Sphaerotilus microaerophilus: one gene and its partner. The protein of the gene in region 2 binds, or shares a complex with, the protein of the main gene of each other region. Links are inferred from orthologs where the notes say so. Each region holds a gene or a part of one and is shown on either strand. Other genes may lie near its edges.

Region 1 (4,094 bases), 180 kb from region 2 along the record:
GGTGACTGGTGTGAGCAAGGGCTTCGAGCGCAAGCTGAACCTGGTCGGCGTGGGTTTCCGCGCCCAGGCCCAGGGGCAGAAGCTCAACCTGCAGATCGGTTTCTCTCACCCCGTGGTGAAGGAAATGCCTGCAGGCATCAAGGTCGAGTGCCCGACCCAGACGGAAATCCTCATCAAGGGTGCTGACCGTCAGGTCGTCGGCCAGCTGGCCGCCGAGGTCCGCGCCTTCCGTCCTCCCGAGCCCTACAAGGGCAAGGGCATCCGTTATTCGGATGAAAAGGTCACGATCAAAGAGACCAAGAAGAAGTAAGGAGCCGCAGCATGTTGACCAAGAAAGAACAGCGGCTGCGTCGGTCTCGCCAGACCCGTGCCCGCATTGCGTTGCAGCAGGCGGTTCGGCTGGCCGTGTTCCGCACGAACCTGCACATCTACGCCCAGGTGATTTCCGAAGACGGTGGCAAGGTGCTCGCGAGTGCATCGACCGTCGAGAAGGAAGTGCGCGAGCAGCTTGGCGCTGCCGGCAAGGGCGGCAACGCCGCTGCCGCCACGCTGGTTGGCAAGCGGATCGCCGAAAAGGCGAAGGCTGCCGGCATCGAGAAGGTGGCGTTCGATCGCTCCGGTTTCGCCTACCACGGTCGCGTCAAGGCGCTGGCCGAGGCAGCGCGCGAAGCTGGCCTTCAGTTCTGACGCCCCGGCTCGCACACGAAGGAATACGAAATGGCTAAGTTTCAACCGAAGGTTGCGGACGAGGGTCGCGACGACGGCATGCGCGAGAAGATGATCCAGGTGAACCGCGTGACCAAGGTGGTCAAGGGCGGTCGGATCATGGGCTTCGCGGCACTGACGGTGGTCGGTGACGGGGATGGCCGCGTCGGCATGGGCAAGGGCAAGGCGCGTGAAGTGCCGGTGTCGGTCCAGAAGGCGATGGAGCAGGCTCGTCGCAACCTGATCAAGATCCCGCTGCGCAACGGCACGGTCCACCACAACGTGACCGGCGAGCACGGCGCTGCGAAGGTGCTGCTGGCACCGGCGCCCGCGGGTACCGGCATCATCGCCGGTGGTCCGATGCGCGCTGTGTTCGAGGTGCTCGGCATCACGGACATCGTTGCCAAGAGCCACGGCTCGACCAATCCCTACAACATGGTCCGTGCCACGTTCGACGCGCTCTCGCGCATCACGACCGCCTCGCAAGTGGCGGCCAAGCGTGGCAAGTCGGTTGAAGAAATCTTCAACTGATCGTCCAGGAGCACATGATGTCTGAACAAAAGACGGTCAAGGTCAAGCTGGTTCGCAGCCCCATCGGCACTCGCTCCGACCACCGCGCCACGGTGCGTGGCCTGGGTCTGCGCCGCGTGAACAGCGAATCCGTGCTGGTCGACACCCCGGCGGTGCGCGGCATGATCAACAAGATTTCCTACCTCGTTCAGGTGCTCTGAGCGCTGGCGGGACAGAAAGTACGACATGGAACTCAATACGATCCAGCCGGCCTCGGGTGCCAAGCACGCCAAGCGTCGTGTCGGTCGTGGCATCGGCTCCGGTCTGGGCAAGACCGCTGGCCGCGGCCACAAGGGTCAAAAGTCCCGCGCCGGTGGCTACCACAAGGTGGGCTTCGAAGGCGGCCAAATGCCGATGCAGCGTCGCCTGCCGAAGCGTGGCTTCAAGTCGGCCCTGCTGAAGTTCAACGCCGAAGTCAACCTGAACCAGTTGCAGCAACTGGGGGTGGACGAAGTCGACCTGGCTGTGCTGAAGCAGGCTGGCCTGGTGGGTCAGCTGGTCAAGGTGGTCAAGGTCATCAAGTCTGGCGAGCTGACCAAGAAGGTGGCACTCAAGGGCATCGGCGCCACCGCCGGCGCCAAGGCCGCCATTGAGGCTGCGGGCGGTTCACTCGACGCCTGAGGCGTCGAAACCGTCGAACGATTCGGCCCAGAACAGGTTCTCCGTGGCAACCAACGCAACACAGCTGGCCAAGAGCGGCAAGTTTGGCGACCTGCGTCGCCGGCTTGTTTTTCTGCTGCTGGCCCTCGTGGTCTACCGCATCGGCGCACACATCCCCGTGCCTGGGATCAACCCTGAGCAGCTCGCGCAGTTGTTCAAGGGGCAGCAGGGCGGCATCCTGAACCTGTTCAACATGTTCTCGGGTGGTGCGCTATCGCGCTTCACGGTCTTTGCCCTCGGGATCATGCCGTACATCTCGGCGTCGATCATCATGCAGCTCATGAGCTACGTGGTGCCGTCGCTGGAGGCACTGAAGAAGGAAGGCGAGTCCGGGCGTCGCAAGATCACGCAGTACACCCGCTACGGCACGCTGGGTCTGGCGATTTTCCAGTCGATGGGCATTGCCCTGGCGCTGGAAGGTTCGCCTGGGCTGGTGATTGATCCGGGGCCGATGTTCCGGATCAGCGCGATCGTCAGCCTGACCGCCGGCACGATGTTCCTGATGTGGCTGGGTGAGCAGATCACCGAGCGTGGTCTGGGCAACGGCATTTCGATCCTGATCTTCGCTGGTATCGCGGCCGGTCTGCCCAGTGCGATCGGTGGGTTGCTGAATCTGGTGAACACCGGGGCGATGAGCATCATCGCGGCGCTGTTCATCGTCGCGATCGTCGGGTTGGTGACCTTTGCAGTGGTGTTCGTCGAGCGTGGTCAGCGCAAGATCCTGGTGAACTACGCCAAGCGTCAGGTCGGCAATAAGGTCTATGGTGGCCAGTCGTCGCACCTGCCGCTGAAGATCAACATGTCGGGCGTGATCCCGCCAATCTTCGCGTCGTCGATCATCCTGCTGCCGGCCACGGTCGTCGGTTGGTTTGCGACCGGTGAGGGCATGCGCTGGCTGAAGGACATCTCGTCGGCGTTGTCACCGGGGCAGCCGATCTATGTGTTGCTGTACGCGGCGATGATCGTGTTCTTCTGCTTCTTCTATACGGCGCTGGTGTTCAACAGCCGTGAGACTGCAGACAACCTCAAGAAGAGTGGTGCGTTCATCCCGGGTATTCGGCCAGGTGACCAGACTGCTCGGTACATCGACAAGATCCTGGCCAGGTTGACCCTGGGCGGTGCGGTCTACATCACTGCGGTGTGTCTGCTGCCCGAGTTCCTGGTTCTGAAATACAACGTGCCGTTCTACTTCGGTGGTACCTCGCTGTTGATCATCGTGGTCGTGACCATGGACTTCTGGGCGCAAGTGCAGTCGTACGTGATGTCGCAGCAGTACGACAACCTGTTGAAGAAGGCGAACTTCAAGGCAGGTTGATGAGGTAAGCAAGTCAGCCGGCGATGGTGGGGGTTGATCGTCAACAACGTATCGACCTCGGTATCTGTCAAAGGCGCGAATCGTTTTTCGGGCGCATTGAGCCCAACCCATTCAGCTTGCAAGCCAAGCGCAAGCCGACCTAGGAGAAGACCATGAAAGTCTCGGCATCCGTCAAGAAGATCTGCCGCAACTGCAAGATCATCCGTCGCAAGGGCGTGGTGCGAGTGATCTGCACCGACCCGCGCCACAAGCAGCGTCAGGGTTGAGCCACCCCCGCCGCGCAGGAAACGTTTAGAGGATTCACATGGCACGTATTGCTGGTATCAACATCCCGCCGCACAAGCACGCAGAGATCGGGCTGACGGCGATCTACGGCATCGGCCGCACCACCGCACAGAAGATCTGTGACAGCTGCGGGATTCCGTTCAGCAAGAAGGTCAAGGATCTGTCGGACACCGATCTGGAGAAGATCCGGGAAGAAGTCGGTCGCATGACCATCGAGGGCGACCTGCGTCGCGAGATCTCGATCAACATCAAGCGACTGATGGACCTGGGTTGCTACCGTGGGTTCCGTCACCGCCGTGGTCTGCCGGTCCGTGGTCAGCGCACCCGTACAAACTCCCGCACGCGCAAGGGCCCGAAGAAGGGTGCCGCGGCGCTGAAGAAGTAATTCGCAGTGTCACTGCGCGCTGGAAAGATCTGAGTCATGGCAAAAGCACCTGTCAACAACGCCGCACGTCGCGTCAGCAAGAAAGTCCGCAAGAACATTGCTGACGGCATTGCCCACGTGCACGCCTCGTTCAACAACACGATCATCACGATCACCGACCGCCAGGGCAATGCG
Region 2 (5,782 bases):
CGTTCCAGGGCGCGCCGCAATGGCGTGGCATCCGGAACGGCCACAGGCTTACCCGTTTTCACGCGAGGAGTGTAGCGACGATGGACATCCTGATCACCCACGGCAACATGGCGCGCACGCGCTCGATGCATGTGCGGCCGATCCAGTTGTGGCTGACCGGCACGGTGGTGCTGGTGTTGCTGATGCTGCTGTCGGGCACGATCTATCACGTCATCTTCCTGAAGGCGGCGCGGGAGGGCTGGCCGGTGGTGAGTCACCTGGTGCGCCTGGTGGTGCGTGACGAGTTCGAGCAGCGCGACCGCTTCATGCGGGAGAACCTCGACGCGATGGCGCAGAAGGTCGGCGAGATGCAGGCCAAGGTCATCAAGCTCGAAGCGGTCGGGTCGCGCGTGTCCGGTTTGGCGGGCATCAAGGCCGAAGAACTGCGTGCGCTCGACGCCGCGGGCAGCCCCGCCTCCGCGCCGGCCAAGCCGGCCGCGGGTGCGGCCGGTGCGGGGGGGGGCGGGCGTGGCGGGCCCTTTGTGCCGGCGAGCACGCCGTCGATCGAGCAGCTCAACGAGGTGCTGGCTCAGTTGGACGTGCAGACCGACCACGGCTCGGATGTGTTCACCCTGGTCGAGTCGCGCCTGCTGGAGAAGCGCCTGGAGATGATGATGGTGCCCAGCATCGCGCCGGTGGCGGGGGGCGTGGGGTCCGGCTTCGGATTCCGTGTCGATCCGTTCAACGGCCGCGCCGCCTTGCACACCGGGCTGGACTATCCCGCGCCGGTGGGCACGCCGATCCGGGCCGCTGCGGCCGGGGTGGTGCGGTCGGCCGAGCCGGACGGTGCCTACGGCCTGTCGCTGGAGCTGGATCACGGCAACGGCCTGGTGACCCGCTACGCGCACAACTCGCGGATCCTGGTGAAGCCGGGCGAGCTGGTGCGCCGCGGCCAGGACATCGCGATGGTGGGCAACACCGGGCGGTCCACCGGCCCGCACCTGCACTTCGAGGTGCTGCTCGGCGGGGTGCCCCAGAACCCGGCGCGCTTCCTCGCCCGGGGCGAGGGCCTTGACGCGGCCGAGAAGACCGCGGCAGCCACCCAGTCGCGTGGCAAGGCACGCAGGGGCCGGTGATAAACTCATCGGCTTTGTGACGGGGCCTGTCCGCCAGGTCCGCATGTGTCCCGTCGGCAGCCAAGAGGCTGCCGATGTCGTTTCCGGTCTCCCCTTTTTCTCCCTCCTGCAGTCCGGGTCGCATCACTGCAGGTGCACCGCACCCCCTCCATGTTGCCCAAGCTCCTGACGTCGATTTTCGGCAGCCGCAATGACCGCCTGCTCAAGCAGTACCGCCGGGTGGTCGACCGCATCAACGGGCTCGAAGTCCAGTTCGAGAAGCTGAGCGACGAGGAGCTGCGCGGCCGGACCGCCGAGTTCCGCCAGCGCGTGGCCAGCGGCACCTCGCTGGACGACCTGCTGCCCGAGGCCTTCGCGGTGGTCCGCGAAGCCAGCAAGCGGGTGCTGAAGATGCGGCACTTCGACGTGCAGCTCATCGGTGGCCTGGTGCTGCACAACGGCAAGATCGCCGAGATGCGCACCGGCGAGGGCAAGACGCTGATGGCCACGTTGCCGGTCTACCTCAACGCGCTGGCCGGTACGGGCGTGCATGTGGTGACGGTCAACGACTACCTCGCGCGCCGCGACGCCGAGTGGATGGGCCGGCTGTACAACTTCCTCGGCCTGAGCGTGGGCATCAACCTGCCCAACATGTCGCGCGAGGAGAAGCAGGCCGCCTACGCCAGCGACATCACCTACGGCACCAATAACGAGTACGGCTTCGACTACCTGCGTGACAACATGGTCTACGAGGTGGCCGACCGGGTGCAGCGCCCGCTCAACTACGCCATCGTCGACGAGGTGGACTCGATCCTGATCGACGAGGCACGCACGCCGCTGATCATCTCTGGCCAGGCCGAGGACCACACCGACCTGTACCTGCGCATCAATGCGGTGGTGCCCAGGCTGAAGAAGCAGGTTGGCGAGGCCGACCCGCGCACCGGCGAGGGTGTGATCGAGCCGGGCGATTTCACCGCCGACGAGAAGACCCACCAGGTCGTGCTCACCGAGGACGGCCACGAGAACGCCGAGCGGGCGCTGGCCGAGGCCGGCCTGCTGCCGCCGGGGGCGTCGCTGTACGACGCGTCCTACATCACGCTGGTGCACCACCTCTACGCCTCGCTGCGTGCGCACCACCTGTTCCACCGCGACCAGCACTACGTGGTGCAGAACGGCGAGGTGACGATCGTCGACGAGTTCACCGGCCGCCTGATGAGCGGACGACGCTGGAGCGACGGCCTGCACCAGGCGGTCGAGGCCAAGGAAGGCGTGCAGATCCAGCCCGAGAACCAGACGCTCGCCTCGATCACCTTCCAGAACTACTTCCGCATGTACGCCAAGCTCGGCGGCATGACCGGTACGGCCGACACCGAGGCCTACGAGTTCCAGGAGATCTACGGCCTGGAAACGGTGGTGATCCCGCCGAACCGGCCGACCGTGCGCCGCGACGAGCTGGACCTGGTCTACAAGACCGACCGCGAGAAGTACGACGCCGTCACCGCCGACATCCGCGAGTGCTACGAGCGCGGCCAGCCGGTGCTGGTGGGCACCACCTCGATCGAGAACTCCGAGCGTGTCTCCGAGCTACTGAACAAGGCGGGCCTGCCGCACCAGGTGCTCAACGCCAAGCAGCACGCCCGCGAGGCGGAGATCATCGCCCAGGCCGGCCGGCCGAAGATGGTCACCATTGCCACCAACATGGCGGGCCGCGGCACCGACATCGTGCTGGGCGGAAACGTCGAGAAGCAGGTGCAGTTCGTCGAGGCCGACGAGGCCCTCTCGGCCGAGGAGAAGGCCGCGCGCATCGCCCAGCTCAAGGGCGAGTGGCAGGGCCTGCACGAGCAGGTGGTGGCGCTGGGCGGCCTGCGCATCATTGCCACCGAGCGTCACGAGAGCCGGCGCATCGACAACCAGCTGCGCGGCCGCGCCGGCCGCCAGGGCGACCCGGGCAGCTCGCGCTTCTACCTGTCGCTCGAAGACTCGCTGATGCGCATCTTTGCCGGCGACCGCGTCAAGGCGATCATGGAGCGCCTGAAGATGCCCGACGGCGAGGCCATCGAGGCGGGCATCGTGACGCGCAGCATCGAGAGCGCGCAGCGCAAGGTCGAGGCGCGCAACTTCGACATGCGCAAGCAGCTGCTCGAATACGACGACGTCGCCAACGACCAGCGCAAGGTGATCTACGCCCAGCGCAACGAGCTGCTGGAGCAGACCGACATCGACGCCCAGATCGCCCATCTGCGCCGCGGCGCGATGACCGACGTGGTGCGCACCTACGTGCCCGCCGAAAGCGTCGAGGAGCAGTGGGACCTGCCTGCGCTGGAGAAGACCCTGCGCGAGGAGTGGCAGGTCGAGGCCGGCGTGAAGGCGATGGTCGAGAAGAGCGACGCCGTCACCGACGAGGACGTGGTCGAGATGGTCGCCAAGGCCGCCGACGAGGTCTTTGCCGCCAAGCTGGAGCTGGTCGGGCAGGAGCAGTTCGCCAGCTTCGAGCGCATGGTGCTGCTGCAGTCGCTGGACACGCACTGGCGTGAACACCTGGCGGCGCTGGACTACCTGCGCCAGGGCATCCACCTGCGCGGCTACGCCCAGAAGAACCCGAAGCAGGAGTACAAGCGCGAGGCCTTCGAGCTGTTCAGCCAGCTGCTCGGCTCGGTCAAGCTGGAGGTCACCCGCCTGCTGATGACGGTGCGCATCCAGAGCCAGGAAGAGGTCGCCCAGGCGGCCGAGGCCATCGAGGAGCGCGCCGAGCATTTCTCCAACGTCACCTACACCCACCCGAACGAGGATGGCAGCGTGGCGCAGGAGACCGACCCGGCCACGCTGGCCGACGCCCTGCCGCGCGTGGGGCGCAACGACCCCTGCCCCTGCGGCAGTGGCAAGAAGTTCAAGCAGTGCCACGGCAAACTGGCGTGACCCACCCCCGTTGCGGCTGACGCCAAGAAGGAACCGACATGCCCGTGAACCTTGTTGCCCCGAATCCTGAGGATCTGCACCCGGTCGCCGGGGTCGAGATCGGCACCGCGATGGCCGGTGTGCGCAAGGCCAACCGCCGCGATGTGACGGTGTTCCGCCTCGCGCCGGGCAGCACGGTGGCCGGCGTCTTCACGCTCAACCGCTTCTGCGCTGCGCCGGTGCAGATCTGCCGCGAGCACCTCGCCGCCGGGCGGGGCAGCCGCGCGATCGTGGTGAACACCGGCAACGCCAACGCCGGAACCGGGGCCGACGGTCTGGCGCGGGCCAACGCCGTCTGCGACGCGCTGGCCGCGCAGCTGGGCCTGGCGCGCCAGGACGTGCTGCCGTTCTCCACCGGCGTGATCATGGAGACGCTGCCGATCGACCGGATCATCGCCGGCCTGCCGGCGGCGATCACCGACCTGAAGCCGGCGAACTGGGCCCAGGCCGCCGAGGGCATCATGACCACCGACACGCTGCCCAAGGCGGCGTCGCGCCAGGTCACGATCGGTGGCCGGACCGTGACCGTGACCGGCATCGCCAAGGGCGCCGGCATGATCCGCCCGAACATGGCCACGATGCTGGGCTTCGTGGCCACCGACGCGGTGATCGAGCCGGCGCTGGTACAGGCCCTGGTGCGCGAGGCGGCCGACCACAGCTTCAACCGCATCACCATCGACGGCGACACCTCGACCAACGACAGCTTCGTGCTGATTGCCAGCCAGCAGGCCGGCAACCCGACGATCACCGCGCTGGACTCGGCCGACGGCGAATTGCTGCGCGAGGCGGTGATCGCGGTGTCGCAGCAGCTCGCCCAGGCGATCGTGCGCGACGGCGAAGGCGCCACCAAGTTCATCGCCATCCGCGTCGACGGGGGGCGCTCCAAGGAAGAGTGCCGGCAAGTGGCCTATGCGATCGCGCATTCGCCGCTGGTCAAGACGGCCTTCTTCGCCAGCGACCCCAACCTCGGCCGCATCCTGGCCGCGGTGGGCTACGCCGGCATCGACGACCTCGACCAGGGCCTGATCGACCTCTACCTGGACGATGTGCACGTCGCCCGCGCCGGCGGCCGCCACCCGGACTACCGGGAAGAGGACGGCCAGCGCGTGATGAAGCAGGCCGAGATCACCGTGCGGGTGGACCTGCACCGCGGCAACCGCCACGCCACGGTCTGGACCTGCGACCTGTCGCACGACTACGTGACGATCAACGCGGACTACCGCTCCTGACGACTGGTGTTTGCGCGGGCGGTCAGCCCAGCGGTAGAAAGCGCGGCGCGAACGCGGCGCTGATCCGGCCGGCCGCATCCACCGTGAAGGTGCCGCGTGCCCGGTTGTGCGGGTGTTGCGCTGCCTCTGCGATGCCGAGCACCGGGGCGAAGCAGGCATCACTGCCCTCCAGCAGGGCCACCCAGTGGTCGCGCGGCTGCGAAGCGAACAGCGCGGTGAAGCGCGTCTTCAACGCGGGCCAGGTGGCGCGGTCGTACTGCGATGCTGTGTCCACGTCGTCGAAGCCCAGCCGGCGCAGCAGCTCCGCATAGAAGGGCGGCTCCAGCGCGCCGATCGTGAGGTGGCCGCCGTCGGCGCAGCGGTAGACGTCGTAGAAGGGCGAGTCGTGGAAGGGGCTGGGCGCGGGACCGTCGAGCTGGCCGCTGCCGCGGATCCAGTGCGCCAGGGTACCGAGCATCGCCACCACGTCGACGATGGCCGCGTCGACCACCCGTCCGACCCCGC

The links. Proteins that work in one complex are often made in the same cells at the same time.
Region 1: the proteins of secA (region 2) and secY are in contact, whole or in part, in a crystal structure (PDB 3DIN), measured with the Thermotoga maritima proteins. The link is inferred for Sphaerotilus microaerophilus from one-to-one orthologs. Residues at the interface, in WP_004082002.1 of Thermotoga maritima: Glu261, Ala262, Arg263, Lys300, Ala301, Arg302, Thr303, Ile304, Ile305, Leu323, Tyr324, Asp325, Pro326, Val329, Ser330, Tyr333, Ile336, Lys340, Phe345, Val349, Glu363, Phe364, Tyr374, Ser375, Gly376, Gly377, Glu393, Ile395, Thr482, Ser483; in WP_004081795.1 of Thermotoga maritima: Glu108, Gly109, Glu110, Glu111, Ala236, Glu237, Arg238, Arg239, Ile240, Thr241, Ile242, Gln243, Tyr244, Ala245, Arg246, Arg247, Val248, Thr249, Gly250, Arg251, Arg252, Val253, Tyr254, Gly256, Ala257, Ser258, Thr259, Tyr260, Leu261, Pro262.

What each region holds. Positions count from the first base shown.
Region 1 is NZ_AP025730.1:5,952,019-5,956,112, reverse strand. The notes cover bases 1,269-4,094. They hold secY (preprotein translocase subunit SecY), read left to right. Parts: upstream 1,269-1,939; coding sequence 1,940-3,250; downstream 3,251-4,094. Other genes in these bases: rpsK (30S ribosomal protein S11), read left to right, coding at 3,957-4,094; rpsM (30S ribosomal protein S13), read left to right, coding at 3,555-3,920; rpmJ (50S ribosomal protein L36), read left to right, coding at 3,403-3,516; rplO (50S ribosomal protein L15), read left to right, coding at 1,462-1,896; rpmD (50S ribosomal protein L30), read left to right, coding at 1,269-1,436. Also shown: rplF (50S ribosomal protein L6), read left to right, coding at 1-310; rplR (50S ribosomal protein L18), read left to right, coding at 322-687; rpsE (30S ribosomal protein S5), read left to right, coding at 718-1,236; more of rpmD, read left to right, coding at 1,254-1,268. UniProt on the Escherichia coli protein: The central subunit of the protein translocation channel SecYEG. Consists of two halves formed by TMs 1-5 and 6-10.
Region 2 is NZ_AP025730.1:5,766,314-5,772,095, reverse strand. The notes cover bases 965-4,210. They hold secA (preprotein translocase subunit SecA), read left to right. Parts: upstream 965-1,265; coding sequence 1,266-4,010; downstream 4,011-4,210. Other genes in these bases: argJ (bifunctional glutamate N-acetyltransferase/amino-acid acetyltransferase ArgJ), read left to right, coding at 4,049-4,210; NGK70_RS25020 (M23 family metallopeptidase), read left to right, coding at 965-1,115. In the rest of the region: NGK70_RS25025 (DciA family protein), read right to left, coding at 1-62; more of NGK70_RS25020, read left to right, coding at 81-964; more of argJ, read left to right, coding at 4,211-5,278; NGK70_RS25005 (CaiB/BaiF CoA transferase family protein), read right to left, coding at 5,301-5,782. UniProt on the Escherichia coli protein: Required for protein export, interacts with the SecYEG preprotein conducting channel.